4 regions of the Kitasatospora sp. NPDC059571 genome follow, and region 3 is predicted to be linked to each of the others. Evidence: riboswitches for the same ligand, from Rfam matches in the RefSeq annotation. Region 3 holds a riboswitch; each other region holds the start of a gene.
What was found. Region 3 has a riboswitch for cyclic di-AMP ahead of ACFV0G_RS15120 (transglycosylase family protein). Riboswitches for the same ligand answer to the same signal wherever they lie in the genome.
Positions count from the first base shown of each region.

Region 1: it holds a riboswitch for cyclic di-AMP, as region 3 does, so the genes downstream of both, ACFV0G_RS02395 (peptidoglycan DD-metalloendopeptidase family protein) here and ACFV0G_RS15120 (transglycosylase family protein) in region 3, are expected to answer to the same signal.
Region 2: it holds a riboswitch for cyclic di-AMP, as region 3 does, so the genes downstream of both, ACFV0G_RS28740 (transglycosylase family protein) here and ACFV0G_RS15120 (transglycosylase family protein) in region 3, are expected to answer to the same signal.
Region 4: it holds a riboswitch for cyclic di-AMP, as region 3 does, so the genes downstream of both, ACFV0G_RS07625 (M23 family metallopeptidase) here and ACFV0G_RS15120 (transglycosylase family protein) in region 3, are expected to answer to the same signal.

Region 1 is NZ_JBHWBW010000007.1:27,074-32,345, reverse strand. Features, by position in the region: gene ACFV0G_RS02410 (PP2C family protein-serine/threonine phosphatase) at 1-897, shown strand, start outside; gene ACFV0G_RS02405 (hypothetical protein) at 1,348-1,542, shown strand; gene ACFV0G_RS02400 (DUF6348 family protein) at 1,583-2,398, opposite strand; cyclic di-AMP (ydaO/yuaA leader) riboswitch at 2,843-3,002, shown strand; gene ACFV0G_RS02395 (peptidoglycan DD-metalloendopeptidase family protein) at 3,008-3,925, shown strand; gene ACFV0G_RS02390 (hypothetical protein) at 4,177-4,434, shown strand; gene ACFV0G_RS02385 (hypothetical protein) at 4,496-5,176, opposite strand.
Region 2 is NZ_JBHWBW010000343.1:39-5,310, reverse strand. Features, by position in the region: gene ACFV0G_RS28755 (MFS transporter) at 1-867, opposite strand, end outside; gene ACFV0G_RS28750 (glutamate synthase subunit beta) at 1,120-2,631, shown strand; gene ACFV0G_RS28745 (DUF2306 domain-containing protein) at 2,544-3,230, opposite strand; cyclic di-AMP (ydaO/yuaA leader) riboswitch at 3,970-4,120, shown strand; gene ACFV0G_RS28740 (transglycosylase family protein) at 4,122-5,189, shown strand.
Region 3 is NZ_JBHWBW010000107.1:11,406-16,677, reverse strand. Features, by position in the region: gene ACFV0G_RS15135 (DUF501 domain-containing protein) at 1-220, opposite strand, end outside; gene ACFV0G_RS15130 (septum formation initiator family protein) at 217-657, opposite strand; gene eno (phosphopyruvate hydratase) at 760-2,046, opposite strand; gene ACFV0G_RS15120 (transglycosylase family protein) at 2,274-3,089, opposite strand; cyclic di-AMP (ydaO/yuaA leader) riboswitch at 3,094-3,295, opposite strand; gene ACFV0G_RS15115 (cytochrome P450) at 3,514-4,764, opposite strand; gene ACFV0G_RS15110 (SDR family NAD(P)-dependent oxidoreductase) at 4,920-5,272, shown strand, end outside.
Region 4 is NZ_JBHWBW010000041.1:10,106-15,377, reverse strand. Features, by position in the region: gene ACFV0G_RS07645 (hypothetical protein) at 1-326, opposite strand, end outside; gene ACFV0G_RS07640 (sensor domain-containing protein) at 429-1,145, opposite strand; gene ACFV0G_RS07635 (GNAT family N-acetyltransferase) at 1,247-1,849, opposite strand; gene ACFV0G_RS07630 (hypothetical protein) at 1,930-2,874, shown strand; gene ACFV0G_RS07625 (M23 family metallopeptidase) at 2,871-3,686, opposite strand; cyclic di-AMP (ydaO/yuaA leader) riboswitch at 3,698-3,857, opposite strand; gene ACFV0G_RS07620 (YiaA/YiaB family inner membrane protein) at 4,086-4,376, shown strand; gene ACFV0G_RS07615 (4-oxalocrotonate tautomerase family protein) at 4,400-4,654, opposite strand; gene ACFV0G_RS07610 (hypothetical protein) at 4,772-4,960, shown strand; gene ACFV0G_RS07605 (DedA family protein) at 5,245-5,272, shown strand, end outside.

The sequences.
Region 1 (5,272 bases), on a different contig from region 3:
GCCGCCGTCGGCCTGTCCACCGAGTCCCTGATCCACACCGGCGAACGCGTCGCCAGCGACAACCCGCAGGCCTACGTCTACGGCGTCACCCCCGGCGCCGCTCTGGTCGTCGGCGCGGTCGGCGTCGCCGGCCTGCTGCTCGCGCAGTTCCGCAGCCGGGTCGGTGTGCCCTGGCGCGGCGGCGGCACCATGCTGTTCGACCTCCGCGAACGGCTGCGCGTACAGAGCCAGGTGCCCAAGCTGCCCGAGGGCTGGTTCGCCGACATGGCGCTCCGCCCGGCCGGCGGCCAGTCCTTCTCCGGCGACTTCGTGGTCGCCGCCCGCACCGGCCCGGGCCGCCGGATGCTGGAGGTCGTCCTGGCGGACGTCTCCGGCAAGGGCATGGACGCCGGATCGCGCGCCCTGCTGCTCTCCGGCGCCTTCGGCGGCCTGCTCGGCTCGCTGCCCGCCCACGAGTTCCTGCCCGCGGCCAACGGCTACCTGCTGCGCCAGGACTGGGACGAGGGCTTCGCCACCGCCGCCCACCTGGTGCTCGACCTCGACACCGGCCAGTACGAGCTCCTCTCCGCCGGCCATCTGCCGGGCATGCAGCGCCTCGGCGGCAGCGGCCGCTGGGAGCTGCGGGAGTGCGCGGAGGGCCCGCTGCTCGGTATCTACGACGGCGCCAAGTTCGAGGGGGTGCGCGGTCGGCTCGACCGCGGGGACGTCCTGATGCTCTGCACCGACGGGATGGTCGAAGTCCCCGGCCGGGACCTCGCGGAGGGCATGGACCGGCTGATGGGGGAGGCCGACCGGCTGGTCGCGGCCGGTTTCCGCGGCTCGGCCGGGCGCCTCATCGAGAAGGTCGCCAAGGACGTCAACGACGACCGGGCCGTACTGCTGGTCTGGCGTCAATAGCGCTGCCGGCGCACGGTGTCAAGACCCTGGCGGTGATCTTCGGCCAATCCTCCGACCCCGCCGCCCAGTCGATCACGGGCCGCCGGCCCGGCCGGCCGCCGATCCCGGCCCCTGTGGACCGGCCCTGCCGACGCCCCGTCAACCTCGCTCCGCTATCGTCTCGGTCGGCGGAAATTCGTCTCACATGGCAGGATCTTCGCGTCGTGCACCCGGCAAGTCCTTTACGCAGTCGGCACGAACGACCACACTGAGTCCGGGAGGGCCGGTGACGCCGGGGGATTTGGGGGGCAGCGTGCGCGGCGGGAAGCATGCGGTACGGCGCGGCGGGGCATCTCCATGACGGCGGGATCGGCCGGTCAGTTTTCAGGGACGGTCGGCGCTGGCCGCAGGCCGGCTTCGACACGGGGTTCCGCCGTGAACTCCCGGCAGAGTTTGAGGAAGTGAGTTCGGGTGGCCTTCTCCGTCTCCGCGTTGTTCCTGTTCGGCGTGATCGTCGTGATCTTCATCCGCAACAAGCAGTTGAAGACCAGCCACGCGATCATCGCCGCCCTCTTCGGCTTCATGGTGAGCCAGTCCACGGCCGCGCGGCCGATCCAGGACTTCCTCAACCAGCTCGCGAAGACCATCTCGTCCGTGGCCAGCTGAACCACCGGGCCGCACCGCCCGTCCGCCGGGGCCGACCGGCTCAGGACGGGCGGCGGTCCGCGCGCGGCCGGCGCCAGCGGTCCAGCAGCCCGCGGCGCGGTGCCTGCACCGGTGCCGCCGGGACGTCCGGGCCCGCCCCCGCGGCGGCCGCCGGGTGCGCCACCGCCCCGGGCTCCGCCGCGTCGTCCGCCACCAGCAGGACGAACAACCGCGCCCAGCAGAGCCGTTCGCCGCGCGGCCAGGCCAGCGCGCGCAGCGCCGCGGACGCCCGCTCGGAGACCTCTCCGGCGACCCGCACCTCGGCCACGTCCGCGCCCAGGCGCCCGCCCAGGAACAGCTTCACGCCCGTCACCCCGGCCGCCCCCGGCCCGGCCAGCTCCGGCAGCAGGGCCTCGGCCAGCTCCGGCAGCACCTGGTGTCCGGCCAGCCAGTCCGCGAGCCGGTCGCTGCCGAAGCCGAACACCGCGGCCGGCCCCTGCACCGCCTGCCAGCCGGGCAGCAGCTCGGTCCGGTAGTGGTCGCCGTGCTCGCCGCGCCCGTCCTGGAGCTCCACGACCGCGGCCGCGGTGGTCGTCGCCCACATCCGGACGGCGCTCTCCAGCTGCTCCTCCTCGGTGCGGCCGAGGCCCGCGGTGCAGTCCCAGACCACCCGGCCGTCCGCCCGGCCGAGGTCGAGGACGTATCCGAGGTCGACGTGCCCGGACTGGCCGGCCTCGCCGGCGTGCTCCCGTACCGCCACCGCGGTCGTGCCCGGGCCCCGGACGACGCTGCCGTCGACCGTGAAGTCCCGGCCGAAGCGCGCCATCTCCCGGACCACACTGCGCTGGATGACATCCAGCCGCTCCTGCGGGCGCACCCCGTGGCTCCTCACCCGGCCGCCCGGCGGGGGCGGCTCGACAACGGTCGAACATCTGGACGCGGCGAGGCTATCGGCCGGGCAGGTGGCCGGGGAAACCGGGCGCCCGGCGGGCCGGGGGAGCCCTGCGGGGTACCCCGAAGCCGGTCGTCGAACCCCCGGGTGACCAGCGTCACCGGCCGGCCCATGATCCGTGCCCGCCCGCGACCGGCCGCGCACGGAAGGTGCCCGAACTCGGCAAAAAGCCATGATCCGGACACTTAGGGTCATTGGGTTGATTGCGCTCCGCGTACCCGTGCCGAGCGGAGAGTCACCCGCACCGTGATCGTCGCCGGGCGCCGCAGGCCCGGGGCTTGCCTCGAACGTGCCCGATCGGTTTTCCTCGAGTCCTGCCCGGCAATCGCCAGGGCGAGCCACCGGGCGGAACGCCGAGTCCTGCCGCCGTCCGGGGCCACGCACAATCTGTGCACGGCAGGAGCGGGGGACCCAAGGTAAGTGCCGCGCCCGGTAGTTCCGGGACGGCTTGGGGTGAAGTCGCGTCAGCGACCGGGCGAACTCCCCGCCCGAACCCGACAGCTCACCTCGCAGGCGTCGGAGAGGAACAACTCCATGTCCGTTCTGGGCACCCGTCTGTCCCGTCTCGCCGTCGCCACCGGTGTGGTCACCGCTGCCATCGCCATCCCGGCCACTGCTGCCAGCGCTCACACCACCCCCGCGCCTGCCGCCAAGGCCGCCGCGCCGGTCGCCGCTGCTCCGGCCGCCGCGCACTCCGAGGCTCCGGCCAAGGCCGCTGCCGCCACCTACAAGGTCGTCGGTGGCGACACCCTTTCCAAGATCGCCAACGCGCAGCACGTCGACGGCGGCTGGAAGAAGCTCTACCAGGACAACCGCCAGGTCATCGGCGGCAACCCGAACCTGATCTTCCCGGGCCAGCAGCTCTCCGTGGCCGGCCACGCCGCCGCGCAGGCCCCGGCCGCCGCCCCGGCCCCGGCCCAGAAGCCGGCCGAGGCCGCCAAGCCGGCCGCCGCGCCGAAGCCCGCCGCCGCGCCGAGCACCCCGAAGCCCGCCGCGACCACCCAGGCCGCGAAGCCCGCCGAGGCCGCCAAGCCGGCCGCCGCCGCCTCCGGTTACGTCGCCCCGGTCTCCGCGCCGCTGGGCACCCCGTACCACAAGGCCGGCTCCAACTGGTCCTCTGGCTACCACACCGGTGTCGACTTCGTCGTCTCCACCGGCACCTCGGTCCACGCCATCGCCTCCGGCACCGTCGTCGAGGCCGGCTGGGGCGGCGCCTACGGCAACAACGTCGTCATCAAGCACGCCGACGGCAAGTACTCGCAGTACGCCCACTTCTCGGCCCTCAAGGTCTCGGTCGGCCAGACCGTCTCCGCCGGCCAGGTCATCGGCCTCTCCGGTGCGACCGGCAACGTGACCGGCCCGCACCTGCACTTCGAGGTCCGCACCGGCCCGGCGTACGGCTCCGACATCGACCCGGTGGCCTACCTCGCCGCCCACGGCGTCCGCGTCTGACGCACCCGCGCCACCCGAAGGCCCGGCCGGACCAGCTCCGGCCGGGCCTCGGCCGTGCCCGGCAGCCCGGCAGCCGACCGGCGGTCACCGCCCGGCCCGGACCGCCGGCCTGACCCCCTCACGGCCGGACCGGGCATCAGGCCTCCCGCCTCTACCAACACGCCGCCGACCGGCCGAACGTTCCTGGTCGCGGCCCTGCTGCGGCCTACCGTCGCAGGCACGACACCCCCGTCGTCGCGGAAGGAACGTTCATGCACCGAGGCCTCAAGCGCACCGCCGTCCTGCTCGCCGTCGCCGGAGCCGCCTGCCTGCCGGCAGCGAGCGCCGCCGCGACGCCGCAGCAGCGGATCATCGTCATCGGCGACAACAACCAGGTCGCCGGCGACGACATCTTCAACGCCGGCCACGACAACACGGTCGGCTCGAACGACGGCGGCAGCTCCACCGCCCGCGGCTGGCTGGACATCGACGCCGTCGCCTCCGCGGTCACCCGCCACTACCTGGGCTGACCGGCCCGCACGACCCCGCCGGGGCGCGCGGCACCCGTGCCCGCCGTCCCGGGCGGCGGCGTCAGAACGGTGCCGGGCCGCTCCCGAGGATCGCCAGGCTGCGGTGGCCGGCCCGGTACTCGACGGCAGTGAAGCGGCCGCTCCCGTCCGCGGTCAGGATCCGCGGCGACCCGTGGTCGAACAGCTCGTAGAACGCGGGATCCGCCTCCCGGGCCGTGATCACACCGCTCCAGCCCACCGACCCCTCGGAGCGGGTCCGCACCAGGTCGGCCCGGACGCACAGCTCCTTCCCCGCATACCGAACGGTCGCCGGTCCGCTGTACCAGTCGACGACGTCCGCGGCGGCGACCCGGGTGCGGGAGGCGAAGTCGTGCGTGTCCCGGCACCTGCCCGCGGCGGGTACCTCCGCCGGGTCGGGCCGTGCCCGATCCCCCTCGGCCAGGCACGTCTCATGGACCAGCCGCAGCAGCACCGCATATGCGTGATAGGCGCGGACCGCGGCCAGGACGTCGGCGTCCGCCCCCTCGGCCAACCGGTCGATCCGCACCATGAGCTGGTCGAGATACGCCAGGACGTCCACGGGCGCGGGCCGGAAGACCCCCTTCTCCACAAAGTGGATCACCGTCGTCGTGTACTCGTCGGCCACCGCCAGATCACCGTGGATCTCCGCGAACCCCGCACGCCCGCCGCGCGGGAACGGCATCGCCCGCCACAGCGCGTACGCATCCATGAACTCGATCACTTCCCACCCCCGAGGGACGACACCGGCCTTTGCCCGGCGATCGCGACGGCCATGGTGCTGTGCAGGGGCCGTGAACGCCAGCAGATTGAGGGACCA
Region 2 (5,272 bases), on a different contig from region 3:
TTCGGCCACCTTCGTCTCGACCAGGCAGAACACGCCGAGCACGGCGGTGCCCCCGATCAGGCCGGCCAAGACCCAGGGGTTGGTCCAGCCCATGGTGCGGCCGCCGTAGGGCTGGATGCCGTAGGTGATCGCCGCGAGCAGCGCGGTCAGGCCGGCGGCGAAGGTGATGTTGCCCCACCAGTCGATCCGGCCGGGGCGGCGCACGCCGGTCTCGCGCAGCGAGCGGTAGGCCCAGACCGTGCCGATGATGCCGATGGGCACGTTGACCCAGAAGATCGACCTCCAGTTCCACTCGGCGAGCAGCCCGCCCAGCACCAGGCCGATGAACGAACCCGCGATCGCGGCCACCATGTTGACGCCGAGTGCCATGCCGCGCCGGCTGGCCGGGAAGGCGTCCGTGATGATCGCGGCGGAGTTGGCCATCAGCATCGCGCCGCCGATCGCCTGGACGACGCGCCAGCCGATCAGCCAGATCGCCCCGCCGCCGCCCTGCAGCGGGTCGAGCGAGAGGACCACCGAGGTGACCGTGAAGATCAGGAAGCCGGCGTTGTAGATCCGCACCCGGCCCCAGATGTCGCCCATCCGCCCGAGGGTGACCACCAGCACCGCAGTCACCAGCATGTAGCCCATCAGCATCCACAGCAGGTAGCTGACGTTGCCCGGCTGCAGCGGGTCGAGGTGGATGCCGTTGAAGATCGCGGGCAGCGAGATCAGCACGATCGACGAGTTGATGGTGGCGATCAGCATGCCCAGCGTGGTGTTGGACAGCGCGACCCACTTGTAGCGCGGGTGCTCCGCCCCGATCAGACCGCGGCGGGCCCCGCCGGGCGCCGCCGCGGGCGCGGGCCCTCCGTCCGGTGCAGTCATCGCCGTCCCTCCCCCTCGAAGATACTTAGCTGACATCAACTAAATTACTGCGCGCGACGGCGCCTCGCCAGGGTCCGGACGGACCCGCGGGCGGACGGCCGGGTCACGACCCGCGCGGCCCCGGCCCGGCCGTCGCCACGGCTTCCCCCGCGGAGCGGGCAGGCGTACGGTGGCCACACGGCACCGTGCGCATACGCGCCACCGCCGATCCCCCGAAGGTCCAGCGACCTACCGCACCGCTGGAGGCCGACGATGGCCGACCCCAAGGCGTTCCTGAACACGCCGCGGAAGCTCCGCGCCCGGCGTGCCGCCGAGGCGCGGGTCCGGGACTGGCAGGAGGTCTACCAGCCGGGGGCGCTGCTGCCGATCATCGGGGGCCAGGCCGCCCGCTGCATGGACTGCGGCCTCCCGTTCTGCCACCAGGCCTGCCCGCTCGGCAACCTCGTCCCGGAGTGGAACCGGCTGGTCGCCGACCAGGACTGGCGGGACGCCGCGGACCGGCTGCACGCCACCGACAACTTCCCCGAGTTCACCGGCCGGCTCTGCCCCGCCCCCTGCGAGAGCGCCTGCGTGCTCGGGATCATCGCCGAGCCGGTCACCATCCGCAACGTCGAACTCGCCGTCGTCGACCGCGCCTGGGAGCAGGGGTACGAGGTGCCCTGCCCGCCCGACCGGCCGACCGGCCGGAGCGTCGGCGTCGTCGGCTCCGGCCCCGCGGGGCTGGCCGCCGCCCAGCAGCTGACCCGCGCGGGCCACGCCGTCACGGTGTACGAGCGGGCCGACCGGATCGGCGGCCTGCTGCGCTACGGCATCCCGGACTTCCGGCTGGAGAAGCACCGGCTGGACCGCCGGATCGACCAACTCCGCGCCGAGGGGACGGAGTTCCGCACCGGCGTCACGGTCGGCGAGGACCTCCCGGCCGCCGAGCTGCGGAGCCGGCACGACGCGGTGGTACTCGCGGTCGGCGCCACGGCGTGGAAGGACCTCCCGGTCCCGGGACGGGAGTTCACCGGCATCCACCAGGCGATGGAGTACCTGCCGCTGGCCAACCGGGTGGCGGCCGGCGACCTCGCCGAGTCCCCGGTCAGTGCGCGGGGCCACCGCGTCGTGGTGATCGGCGGCGGCGACACCGCGGCCGACTGCGTGGGCACCGCGGTGCGCCAATTCGCCTCCGGAGTACGGCAGCTGGACATCAACCCGCGCCCCCCGGACGGCCGGCCGGAGGCCCAGCCGTGGCCGGTCCACGCGAAGGTCCGGCACGAGACCACCTCGCACGAGGAGGCCGGCCGGCAGTGGCCGGCCCGCGACGGCGCCGACGGCGACATCCGTGCGTACGCCTCCACCACGGTGCGCTTCGACGGCGACCCGGACGGCCGGGTCTCCGCCGTCCGCATCGCCGACGCCGCGCCGGGCAGCCGGGCCCCGCTGCCCGGCACCGAGCACGCGCTGGACGCCGATCTGGTGCTGCTGGCGCTGGGCTTCTTCGGACCGGAGCCCGACACCGGGCTGGTGCAGCAGTTCGGGCTGCGGATCGACGCGCAGGGCAACCTCGCCCGGGACGACCGGTTCGCGGCCGGCCCGGACGGGGTGTTCGTCGCGGGCGACGCCGGCCGCGGCCAGTCCCTGATCGTCTGGGCGATCGCGGAGGGGCGGGCAGCCGCCGCCGCCGTGCACCGTTACCTCACCGGCCGGGACGACCTGCCCGCCCCGATCACCCCGGCCAGCCGTCCGATCGTCCCGGAGGACCCGGCACCGGCCGGCTGACCCGCCCGCCTCCCCCGGGCCCGCGCCGGGCCCCCGGCTGGACGGCGGCGCAGGGCCCACTCGACGACCGCGAGGTTGATCACCCAGCCCGCCCCCATCAGCACCGCCCGGACCGCGACCCCCGGACGGCCGACCAGCAGCATCCTGGGCAGCCGGGTCAGCACCTGCGTGCCGGCGCCCAGGCCGATCGCGTAGCCGCGGGCCATCCAGGCCCGGTGCCGCACGATGTCGCGCCGCAGGACCGCGGTCGTCCCGAGGACGAGCGAGACCGCCATGGCCGAGCCGAACACCAGCCGCAGGCCGGCCAGAACCCGGCCGTCGCCCGGGCCGTCGGGATAGGAGACGGTCATCCACAGACCGGAGAGCGCGACCGCCAGCCCGCAGGGCACCAGGACCCGGCCGGCGGCCCGGTGCCACCCGGGCCTGCGGCGCCGCAGGCCCGGCGCGAACCGGAGGGCGCCCAGGACGCCGTACACGCTCGCCGCGACGATGTGCACGACGACGGGCAGCGGGGCCGCGAAGAAGCGCGCGTCCTGCGGCCCGCCCGGCCCGCCGGCCGCCAGTTCGGAGATCCGGGCCGCCCCGGCGGCGACCGGCACGGCGCTCAGCAGGAGCAGCCCGGCGGATCGGACGGGCGGGGCTCGTGCCGGAGCGGGCGGCGGGGATCACGCACCGGATCAGGGTACGAGCGCCGGTCCCGCACCGGATCGGCCGAAAGTACGAGGCCCGCGGCCGAACGCCGCGGGCGGGCCGACGGCGGGAGGGACGACGGTGGCCGGTCGGCGGGGCGACGGAGGGGCGGCGGCGGACCGCCGGGGGCCGCCGGGGCCGCGCGAGGGCTCGCGGGGCGACCTGCGGAAAGGGCGGGGTGTGCGCGGCCGGTGCCCGGGCGCGGCCGCAGGGTCGGCCCACGAACCGTCACCGGAGCGTCGAGGTTCGTGTGATGATCATCCGCTGGCGGCCGCGGCACCGGAGGTCGTGGGCCCGATTCCGGCCACCACCCCGCCACAACCCGGACGAATTCCCGCTCGGGAATTCCGACCGGAATTCCGCCCTATTTCCGGGATAAGGACGACGCGGACACGACAGGTGAATCGGGTCGGCAATCGGGACGCGTCGCTCCACCCCCGCCGCCACCTGCGACAGCAGGGCGCGGAGCGCCCCGGACCGGCGCGCGGGCTCCCCGTGCCGGCGCGTTCGGCGAGTGCACTCGTGATGGTTGTGTGATTGTCGGGATGCCAGCTTGTTACTGAGGCACCGATCCCTCTAATCTCCGGTAGCAGCCCGCCAGCACGGGCGCCCGAGATGCGGCACGCCGAACCCTGCCCACCGCGTCACACGGGTCACCGACCAGACCCTGGGCAGGGACGGGGGACCCACACGTACCACGCCGTCCCCACGGCTAGGGGTGAAGCCGCCCTCGCGCGGCCGGGCCACCTCCCGGTCCGAACCCGACAGCTCACCTCGCAGGCGTGCGGAGAGGGAACTCGATGGGTTTCATCGGCTCCGGCCGCCACCGCCGCCCCACCCAGACCGAGCGGGCCGTCGCCGCGGCCGGCGTGGCAGGCGCGGGAATCGCCATTCCGCTGCTCACCGCGACCGGCGCGCACGCCGTCGCCCCCACCACGTGGGACGCGGTCGCCCAGTGCGCGAGCGCCGGGAACTGGGCCAAGGACACCGGCAACGGTGCCTACGGCGGGCTCCAGATCGACCTGCACAGCTGGGTCGCCTACGGCGGCGACGCCTACGCCGCCGAGCCCGACCACGCCACCCGGGACCAGCAGATCGCGGTCGCCGAGCGGATCCTCGCGGACCGCGGCGCCGCCAACTGGGGCTCCTGCGCCACCTCCGCCGGGCTGACCGGCGAGGGCCGCGCCACCACCCAGCCCACCACGCCCGCGGCGACCACCCCGGCGGCGCCCACCACCGCGCCCGCCGCCCCGGCCACCACGGACCCGGCCGCCCCCGTCCAGCGCGGCAGCGCGGCCCCGGTCTTCCCCGGCATGCAGGGCCGCGACGCCTCCGGCCTGTACTGGTACCAGGCCGCCGACGGCGGCTGGTACTGGACCACCAGCCAGCAGGTGTACGAGCAGGCCACCGGCACCGGCCAGTCGGCCGCGCCGACCGGCACGCCCACCCAGGACGGCCAGGCGCCGACCTCGACGACCGGCACGCCCACCGCGCCGACCACCACGCCCGCCACCCCGGCGCCGGGCACCACCACCGCCCCCGGCGTCCCGGGCACCGCCACGGCCACCCCGCCCGCCCCCGGCACCCCCGGCACCCCCGGAGTCGCGGACCCGACCGGCCAGGCCGGCACCCCGGCCGGCGACCCGGGCACCCTCGGCACGCCCGCCGCGCCCGCCACCACCGGGACGCCGGCCCCGGCCGCCACCCCGGCGCCCACCACGTACACCGTCACCGAGGGCGACACGCTGTCCGGCATCTCCGACACCCACAAGCTGGGCGGCTGGAAGCACCTCTACGACCAGAACCAGTCCACCGTCGGCGAGGACCCCGACATGATCCACCCCGGACAGGTCCTCGAGATCCACTGACCGGCCCGCGCCCGACCGGCGGGCCCCCCCCCCCCCCCGCGGGGGGGGCGGGGGGCGGGGGGGAGGCCGCGGGCGCGGGCGGG
Region 3 (5,272 bases):
GCGAGGCGGCCCTCGGGCAGGTCAGGTAGTACAGGGTAGGGAAGGGGGTGCCGTCGGGCAGCCGCGGGGCGGTCTCGACGACGTCCGGGTTGCCGCACGGGCAGCGGTGCGCGACGCCGCGCAGGCCGCGCGGCACACGGCCGAGCTGGGCGGCGATGGCCGCCGTGTCGCGGTCGGCGTCGGTGGCCGCGGTGGCGTCGGGAAGCTCTTCAGAGGTCATGGGGTGCTGTCTTCGTGAGGGGCGGGGGCCTGGTCGGCCAGGTCGACCGAGTCCAGGACGGTGGTGTACCAGGGTTTGGCGGCCCGGACGGGGCCGGAGCCCAGGGCGTCGGCGGAGGCCGGCCCGCGGCCGGCGGGCGCCGACGGGTCGATCGAGACGAACGGCGTCTCACCCGGCATCGCGTAGTGCAGCCGCTCGCGGGCCTGCGCCTTCACGTACTCCGGGTCCTGCCAGCGGGCCTTCTCCCGGCGGAGCTCCTCCACCTGCTGGCGGGCGTGCTCGGCCCGGGCCCGCTGCGCCGCGATCTCGGAGCGCTGGCTGAGGAACTGCCGGGTGGGGTAGGCGAGTATCGCCACCAGCGAGCACAGGACGAGCACGAGCACGGTCGCGCGGCTGGTGAAGCGCGGACGCCCCGCCAGTCCCGGGATCTTCCACATCGCTCGTACCCCTCCTGCTCACGCCGGTGCCCCGGCCCCACCCTACGGGGTGGACACCGGGGCACCGGTCCAGCGGCCGTGTGTCAGCCGCGGGGTGTCAGCTCAGCCCTCGAACTTGAAGCGCGGGAACGCGCCGCGGCCCGCGTACTCGGCGGCGTCGTCGAGGATCTCCTCGATGCGCAGCAGCTGGTTGTACTTGGCGACGCGCTCGGAGCGGGCCGGGGCGCCGGTCTTGATCTGGCCGCAGTTGGTGGCGACGGCGAGGTCGGCGATGGTGACGTCCTCGGTCTCGCCGGAGCGGTGCGACATCATGCAGCGGTAGCCGTTGCGCTGGGCCAGCTCGACGGCGTCCAGGGTCTCGGTGAGCGAGCCGATCTGGTTCACCTTCACCAGCAGCGCGTTGGCGGTGCCGGTCTCGATGCCGCGGCGCAGGCGCTCCGGGTTGGTGACGAACAGGTCGTCACCGACCAGCTGGACCTTGTCGCCCAGCTTCTCGGTCATGGCCTTCCAGCCGTCCCAGTCCGACTCGTCCAGCGGGTCCTCGATGGAGACCAGCGGGTACGCGGCGACCAGCTCGGCGTAGTAGTCGATGAGCTCGGCGGAGGAGATCGCCTTGCCCTCGAAGGTGTAGGCGCCGTCGTTGTGGAACTCGGAGGAGGCGACGTCCAGGGCGAGCGCGACGTCCTTGCCCGGGGTGTAGCCGGCCTTCTTGATGGCCTCGACGATGAGGTCGAGCGCCTCGCGGTTGGAGTCCAGGTTCGGCGCGAAGCCGCCCTCGTCGCCGAGGCCGGTGGACAGGCCGCGCTCCTTCAGCACGCCCTTGAGCGTGTGGTAGACCTCGACGCCCCAGCGGACGGCCTCGGAGAAGGACTCCGCGCCGATCGGGGCGATCATGAACTCCTGGATGTCGACGTTGGAGTCCGCGTGCGAGCCGCCGTTGAGGATGTTCATCATCGGCACCGGCAGGACGTGCGCGTTCGGGCCGCCCAGGTAGCGGAAGAGCGGCAGGTCGCTGGCCTCGGAGGCGGCGTGCGCCACGGCGAGGGAGACGCCGAGGATCGCGTTGGCGCCGAGCGAGGACTTGTCCGGGGTGGCGTCCAGGTCGAGCATGGCCTGGTCGATCAGGCGCTGCTCGGTGGCGTCGTAGCCGACCAGCTCGGGGCCGATCTGCTCGATGACGGCGAGGACGGCCTTCTCCACGCCCTTGCCGAAGTAGCGGTTCTTGTCGCCGTCGCGGAGCTCCAGGGCCTCGAAGGCGCCGGTGGAGGCACCGGACGGGACAGCGGCACGACCGGTGCTGCCGTCGTCGAGGCCGACCTCGACCTCGACCGTGGGGTTGCCGCGGGAGTCGAGGATTTCGCGGGCTACGACGACATCAATGGACGGCACGAGGCATCTCCTAGCGGAAGCGGATGAGGGTCGTTACGACCAGAGCCTAGCCGCACGGGCCCGCCGGGCCATGCCGGGCATGGCCCTGTCTCACCGTGTGGCCCGACTACTCGCCGGTAGTTCACCTGGAGGACGGCAGCCGGGCCCGGCCGGGCCTCCCCGCCCCCGCGGGCGGCGGGGCGGGGAGGCGGTGGGCCGGGGCCGGTCCGGGCGGGCCCGGTGGGGCGTCAGCCGAGCCGCAGCTGCTGGCCGGGCAGGATCAGGTCGGGGTCGGCGCCCACCACCGCGCGGTTGGCCGCGTAGAGCTGCTCCCAGCCGCCCGGCAGCTGCCGGTCGGCGGCGATGCCCGACAGGGTGTCACCGGGCCGCACGGTGTAGTCCTCGCGGCCGACCTCGGGCAGCGGTACGGCCTGGAGGGTGCGTTCACCGCCGTCGGCGGTGTCGGCCGTGTCGGTGGCGTCCTCCGGCGCCGGGCGGTCCGCGGTACCGGCGTACCGCTGGTAGATCTCCCGGTGCGCGGTCCAGTACCAGCCGCCGTTCTTCGGGTACCAGTACACGGCCGCCTCGGCGTCCCAGCCGGCCTGGCCCGGGAACTGCGGGGCGCCGGCGGAGCGGGGGCCGCCGGTACTGCCGCCCTCGGCGGTGTCGGCCTTGGCGGGCGCGCCGCCGCGGGTCAGGCCGGCGCGTTTGGAGCAGACCGGCCACGCGCCGGGCCCCTGGGACGCGAGGACCTTCTCGGCGACGGCGATCTGCTGGCCCTTGGTGGCCAGGTGGGCGTAGGCCGCGTACCTGGTACCGCCGAAGCCGCGCCAGGTGCCGGCGGTGAACTGCAGTCCTCCGTAGAAGCCGTTGCCGGTGTTGATGCTCCAGTTCCCGCCGCTCTCGCACTGGGCGACCTTCTCCCAGGTGGACACCGGTGCGGCGGTCGCACCGGCGGCGGTGAGCAGCGGCAGGGCGAGGCCGGCGCCGGTGACGCCCGCGACGGCGACCGCCTTCTGGGCGGAGGTGCGGCGGCGGTGGCGGCCAGGTCCGGTGAAGAGCATGGGTTGTCCCTCTCCGAACGCCTGCGAGGTGAGCTGTCGGGTTCGGACCGGGAGGCGTGGCCCGGCCGCGGGGAGCAGGAGGGGACCTGCTGACGCGGCTTCACCCCTAGCCGTGGGGACGGCGACGAACGTGGTTCCCCCGCCCCTGTCCTGGGTCTTGTCCGGTGTGTCGGTGCGCGGTGGACAGGATTCGGCGTTCCGCGACCGAGGCCCGCCGGTGCAGGCCGATCCGGAGAGTAGGCAGATCGAACGACCAATCACAAGCTCATATCGCCGATATCACGCAAGAATTACGACGCCGCGATTATCGCCCACGAACGAAACCGATTTGTCCGGTTTGACGGGCATTCGGGGACCCGGCGACACGCACCGCACCGACACGCCGTCAGCTGGTCCGGCCGGGTGCCCCGCCCCGGTCGCCGGGTCACCTCCCGGACGGCGTGAAGGAGACCGGGAGCTCGCGCAGCCCGCGCATGATCAGGCCGCCCCGCCAGCGCAGCTCGGCCGGGTCGGCGGCGAGCTCCAGGTCGGGCAGCCGGGTCAGCAGGGTGGCCAGCGCCGCCCGGCCCTCGAGCCGGGCCAGCGGGGCGCCGATGCAGTAGTGGATGCCGTGGCCGAACCCGAGGTGCGGGTTGTCGGTGCGGGCCAGGTCCAGGGTGTTCTCGTCGGAGAAGCGCGCCGGGTCGCGGTCGGCCGCGGCCAGCACCACCAGCACCGGGTCGCCGACCGGGATGTCCGTGCCGCCGATGGTCAGCGGCCGGGTGGCGAACCGCCAGGTGGCCAGCTCCACCGGACCGTCGTAGCGCAGCAGCTCCTCGATCCCGGTCTCCAGCAGCCCGCTCTCCCCGAGCGCCACCGACTCCTGCAGCAGTGCCCGCTGCCCGGGGTTGCGCAGCAGCGCGTACAGACCGTTGCCGATCAGGTTGACCGTGGTCTCGAAGCCGGCGAAGAGCAGGATGAAGGCCATCGCCGCGGCCTCGTTCTCGGTCAGGTGCTCGCCGTGGTCGCTGGCCCGGATCAGCCCGGAGATCAGGTCGTCGCCGAGGTCGGCGCGCTTGCGGTGGATCAGCTCGGCCAGGTAGCCGCGGATCTTCTTCACGGCCCGGCCGACGCCGCCGCGCCGGCCGGCGTGGTGTCGGATCATCATGCCGGCCCAGTCGCGGAAGTCGTCCTGGTCCTCGGCCGGCACGCCGAGCAGGTCGCAGATCGCGTAGATCGGCAGCGGGAAGGCGAACTCGTGGATCAGGTCGGCGGTGCCCCGCTCGGCGAAGGAGTCGATCAGCCGGTCGGTGAGCTGCTGCACCCGCGGCGCGAACTCCGCCACCCGGCGCGGGGTGAACGCCTTTGACACCAGCCGCCGCAGCCGGGTGTGGTCCGGCGGGTCGATGTTCAGCAGGTGGGTCATCAGGTCGGCCTGGCGCTCCCCCGGGATGCCGACCCGCCCGGTGCGGTGCGCCTGCTCGCTGTGGTGCACCGGGTTCTTGGAGAGCCGGGCGTCGGCGAGCGCCTGCCGGGCGTCCGCGTACCGGGTGACCAGCCACGCCTCCACCCCGCTCGGCAGGGTAGTGCGGTGCACCGGCGCGTGCTCGCGCAGCCATGCGTACGCGGGGTAGGGGTCGGCCGCGAACTCCCACGTGAAGAGCTCGGGCCGGTGGGTCTGGGGGGTGTCCGGCATGTTCCAGACCGTATCTTGACCCGGTCGGGCGTGAGTCTGGTCACCTGGGGGGTAATCCCTGTTGCGGAGGGTCGCGGGGTGCCTACCATCCTCCGATAACCGTGGTGACGGCCGTGCGGTGCCGTTCGCGGGGGACGCTCAAGGAGGAGCAGGCCATGCGAGTAGCCGGGGCAGTGGTGGTCATCGCGGTACTCAGCGGGGGCGACGGCGGCGACCTGGCCCGGCGTTTCGCCGCCGCGGGTGCCAGGGGGATGCTCGTCGCCGACCTCCGCCCCGGCGTCGCCGAGGACCTCGCGACCGAGCTCGACCGGCCGGGCTGCCCGGTGGTCGGCGTCAGCGGCGACGTCCACCAGCCCAGCGACATCGCCGCCCTGGTGGCCACCGCCGCCAAGCACCTCGGCCCGATCGACCTGTTCGCGGTCGCCGGCCCGCACGGCGAGCGGATCGTCCCGCTGGCCGAGCTGCCCGGCCACCTCGACCCGCTGGCCGAGCTGCTCGCCCTGGTCGG
Region 4 (5,272 bases), on a different contig from region 3:
CAGCTGCGCAGGTACTTGTCGGGCCGGACGTGGCGCGGGGCGGCGTACAGCCGGGGGCGGTCGCGCATCGCGGCGGCCATGGTCTCCCGTCCGACCCGGGCGAGGGAGACCAGTTGGGGCGCCGGCACCGCGTACAGCGGATCCGCGGCGATCACCCGGCAGCCGATCCGGTCGGCCTCGGCGGCCAGGCCCGCCGCCCCGCCGGGGCAGTCCAGCACCGGCCCCGGGAGCCGTCCGAGGACGGCCCGGGTGAGTCCGAAGACCGCGCAGTACTCGTCCAGCGGGCGCGAGGTCACCAGGGTGGCGGGCGGTGCTGCGCCGGGCACGGCGGCCCCTCTCGGCAGGCGGCGGTACCGCCTCATCGGACCACGGCCCCACGGCCGCCGCCATCCGGGCCGGGGCGGACGGCCCCCGGCGCCCGCCCCCGGTCAGCGGGCCCCGAGCAGCCCGCGCACGGCGACCCGGCTGACCCCGGTGAGCCCCCGCACCAGCCACGGCGTGACCAGCACCAGCAGCAGGCCGACCGCGGAGACGCCGGCGATCTGCGCGGGCGAGGTGATGTAGTAGGCGTAGTGCCGCCCGGCGTCGGTGGTGAAGTCGTAGACGCGGTAGCCGGGCCAGTCCGTGTACCGGGCGAAGACCCAGTGGTAGAGCGGGTAGAGCGCGAGGACCCAGCCGGTGATCAGGAACGTCAGGGTCACCGCGAAGCCGAGCACGGCCCAGGGGAACATCAGCACCTGGTAGAGGACGGCCCGCCAGCCTGCCCCGTCGGCGAGCCGGGCGGTGACGGCGCCCCAGACGCCCCGGCGCGCCGGGCGGACGGGGGCGGGCGCCGCGACCTCCGCACCCAGCAGGGTGCGGGCGCGGTGGCGCTCGAGTGCGCCGAAGCCGCGCGCCGCGGTGAGCAGCAGCGCCAGCACCGGCAGCCCCACGGCGGTGACCACCAGCCCGGCGCCCAGGACGACGCCGGTGACGGCCAGGCAGAACCCGGCGATGCCGAGCGGGAGGCCGGTCAGGACGTAGCCGATCTCGCGGTAGGTGGCTGCGGAGAACGGCGCCCGCAGGAAGCCGGGGCGGCGGGCCCCGGTGCCGGGCCCGGCGGGCCACGCGTCGTGGGCGGTGCGGTGCAGTGTGCCGGTGCTCATCTCGGCCCCTCGGTCTCGTCCTTTGCTGACGGTTCCACAGTGCCGGTGCCGGGGGGACCGGCGGAATGGAGCCTGCTGCCGAGTCCGGGGTGGGGCTGGCCCTACCCCTGCCCTGCGGCCTCCTCCACCCACTCGTCCTCCAGCAGCGAGAACTGGTCGGAGTCGTGCCAGGTGCCGTGCAGGAAGAGGTCGTGCCGGATCCGGCCCTCGAGGTGGAATCCGGCTCGGGTGAGCACCCGGGCCGAGGCGGTGTTCGCCGGGTCGACCCGGGCCGCGAGGCGGTGCAGCCGGAGCCGGCCGAAGCCCAGCCCGCAGAGCATCGCGACGATCTCCCCGGCGTACCCGTTGCCCCACAGGTCGCGGCGGAGCGCGTACCCGAGCGTGCCGGCGCGGTCGCCGTCGAGCCCGAGCACGGCCTGGCCGACGGGGGGCGCATCGGCGGGCCGGCCGTCGGAGCGCAGGGTGACCGCGAGCCGGTAGACGGTGCGCGGCCGCTTCTCCGCCTCCTCCAGGTACAGCTCGATCTGGTCGGCGCACTCCTCGGCGTCGCGCGGCTCGAAGGGCAGGAAGCGGGCGGTCTCCGCATCGCCGAAGACGGCGTGCAGCCCGTCGACGTCCTGCGGGGTGAGGTGGAACTCGCGGATCGCCAGGCGCGGGCCGGTCAGCCGGACCGGCCGCACCGACGGGACCTGTTCGGGTGTCATGCCGGCCGACCCTACCCCCGACCGGTCGCCCGTCGGCTCCTCCCGCGCGGGGCCGCGGTGCAGCGGCTACGGTACGGGACGTGAATGACGAAGACCTGCAGCTCATCCCGTACACCCGCACCGAGGACCTGCTCGCCTGGGCGGACGGGCAGGGCCTGGAGCCGGTGCCCGAGGACGTGCTGCGGACGGTGCTGACCCTGCTGGAGCTGGGCGGGGCCCCGCTGCACGACGGCTTCCCCGAGCTGGGGTCCGCGGTGCTGGAGCAGCTGCTACACGAGCGCCTGCACCTGTACGTCCAGCCGGTCGGGGATCCCGCGGCGTACGGCGCGGCGGTGCGGCTGCTGATCGACCGTCAGCGGTGGGCGCGCCGGCTGAACGCCAAGCGGCAGGAGCGGCTGCACGCGGAGGCGGAGTGGCAGGGCGAGCTGCTGACCACGCTGCTGCGCCGGCCCCAGCTGCTGACCTGGCCGCGGCTGTACACCCTGCTGCTGGAGGCGCACGGCGTGCACACCGGCGACTGGGACGCGGTGCGGGCCTGGCTGGACGCGTTCCGCGAGCTCTCGCCCGAGGAGCGGGTCGCGGCGTACGCGGCGCTGGTGGACGGCGGCGAGCTGGACGCGGTGGCCGGCCCGGACGCGGAACTGCTGTGGAGCCGGGCGCACCTGCTGTCGATCGGCATGGCCACCGACGGTGCGCGGCGGCTGCTGGAGCACGGGCTGATGCGTCGCAGCTACCGGAACCTGGCCGCGCTGACCGCAATGGGCGAGCCGATGCCGGAGGAACTCGCAGGCGGGTTCGAGGAGTTCGAGGCAGTCGCCGAGGATGCCGCGCTGTGGCTGTGCGGGCAGTGGACGGTCCCCGGCCTGCCGGAGCTGCTGGTCGCGGAGTATCCCGACCTCGCGCCGGAGCCGGGCACGGAGGAGCTCCGCGCGTACGCGGAGGACCGGGCGCTCGCTGAGGGCCGCCCGCTCCCGGACGGCTGGGCGCCCGCCGGGCAGCAGGTGGACGGGCCGGAAGCGGGTTAGACCCGGATGCCCCGGGCCTGCAGCCAGGGCTGCGGGTCGGTCGGCGCGCCGCCGCCCGGGCGGATCTCCAGGTGGAGCCGGGGCGAGGTGACGCTGCCGGTGGCGCCGACGGCGCCGAGGACGGTGCCGGTGGGGGCGTGGCCGGAGGTGGCGCCGAGCCGGGCGAGGTGGCAGTACCAGATCTCGGTGCCGTCGGGCAGGGTCTGCACGACGCGGTAGCCGTACGAGCCCGCCCAGCCGGCCGAGGTGACGGTGCCGTCGCCGACGGCGGTGACCGGGGTGCCGGCGGGGGCCTCGAAGTCGAGCCCGGTGTGCAGGGCGGCCCAGTGCGAGCCGCCGGGCCCGTACACGGCGCCGAGCGAGAAGCCGGACAGCGGTGCGGCGAAGGGGGCGGAGGGCGCGTCGGTCCGGGGGCGGGCGGCCGGGGCGGCGACGGGTGCCTGGACGGCAGCGGCGGCGCGGCGGGCCTCGGCCTCCTGCGCGGCGGCGAGCCGGGCGGTCTCCTCGGCGGCCGTCCGGGTGTCGGCCTGCTGCTGGATCCGGGCGGCGAGGGCGAGGCCGGGGTCGGCGGCGCCCTGGGCGCCGTCGGGCGCGGACACGGCGGGCTCCGCGGCGGCGGCCGGGCCCGCGGCGGCGGCGGTCAGGCCGGCGGCGCCGAAGGTGGCGGCCATGGTCGCGGTGACACCGAGCAGCGGGCTGCCGCCCCGGGTCTGGCGGGGCAGCCGGTGGCGGGCCGGATCGGCCTGCTCCCAGGGGTGGTCGAGGAGCTGGGTGGGTGCGGCGGTGGGATCCGCCGAGGTCGTCGACGCCACGGGGGCGGACTCCTTTCCTTCCCTCTCGCCGACCGGGTTAGCTGACGGGTTCGGAGCAGGAAGGTCTCCTACGGCAGGGCCAGGGCCCGGCCGATTCACCCCAAGGAACGTGGTTCCCCGGCTCCCGGGTCCACCGCAGGGGTGGTCCGCGGGATTGAGCGACACGCGCACGGTGCCGTTCGGGTACGGCGTTGCCGACCGCGCTGCGTTATCAAACGTTAATGCGAGGTCCCCCCGGATTCCAAGTGCTCTCGGTTACGGACTTGCACCGGGCTCGGGGGACTTGGGCGATTTGTGACGGTTTGCCAAGCGGCCGGTCCGGGACCGTCACGGGAGGTGACGGCGCACTTGGGTATCCGTACTCATGTGCCGCCGCCGGCGCTCCGGGATGCTGCAGGCATGAGCGCACCGATGCAGCCCCGCACCACGGCCGCGTACTACGTCCAGGCCGTCCTGTCCTTCGCCCTCGCGCTGGCCGCCCTGGCGGTCGGCATCGCCTGCCTCCCGGTGAGCGCCTGGATGCGCGCGTTCCTCGCGGTCGCCCTGCTGTACGTGGTGACCTCGGCGTTCACCCTGGCCAAGGTGGTCCGCGACCGCCAGGACGCGGGCGAGCTCACCTCGCGGGTGGACCAGGCCCGGCTGGAGAAGCTGCTGGCCGAGCACGACCCGTTCAAGGTCGACGGGATCTGACGCCCCGGCGGGCCGCGGCCCGGTCAGCCGCCCGCCGGCCCGGCCTCGCCCGTCCCGCCCGAGCCGTCCGCCCCGCCGGCAGCGGCGGCCGCCCGCTTGGCCGCGTAGGTCTCGCCGCCGGCCGCCCAGTTCTCCGCCGGCAGTTCCTCGATCAGGACCCAGACCGCCGCCGGGTCCACGCCGGTGACCCGGGTGTACGCGGCGGTCAGCTCCCGGGCGATCTCCGCCCGCTGCTCCGGCGTGCGGCCGGCCAGCTGCTTGACGTTGATGAACGGCATGGCGCCCTGCCTCCTCGCGGACCCGGGCCCGCCCCGGGTCGATCGGCCGCACGCTACACCGGCCGCGCCGCCGCGCCGGCCGCGTAACCGCGGACCGGACGGCTCGTTGGGCAGGGCATGAAGAAGCGCAGCATGCTCGCCTTTGCCTCGCTCGCGGTCGGCGTCGTCGCCTCGCTGACCGCCCCCAGCGCCCACGCCGACGGCCCGCAGCACCGGACGGGCGACGCCAAGGCCGTGACCGGCACCGAGCTGCCCGACGGCGGCACCGACCGGGCGGCGGCCGCCGCCGACCGGGACGTCTCCTGACCCGTCCCCCGGCACCGGGGCCGGCTCCGCCGACCCGCACGGCCCCTCCCGACCGTTTGCCCCCCCCCCCCCCCGGGCCCTCGCCCCATTCCCCCCTCTCTCCTGCGGTGCGGCCGGGGTTGTGCCGATCCGATCGCAGGGCTGTCCCTGCCCCGCATGCCCTGGTGAGCGCCCTCCTGTGAGGCTGAGCACAGGGGGGTGCTTCACGGCATGAAAGGTCGACTCGCTAGCGTTACGCCTCGCAGCACTGCTCTCCTCCTGGGCGGTCTGGAGGGAGGTCCACGATGGACGCCGCAGCGGTACTGGGACCGT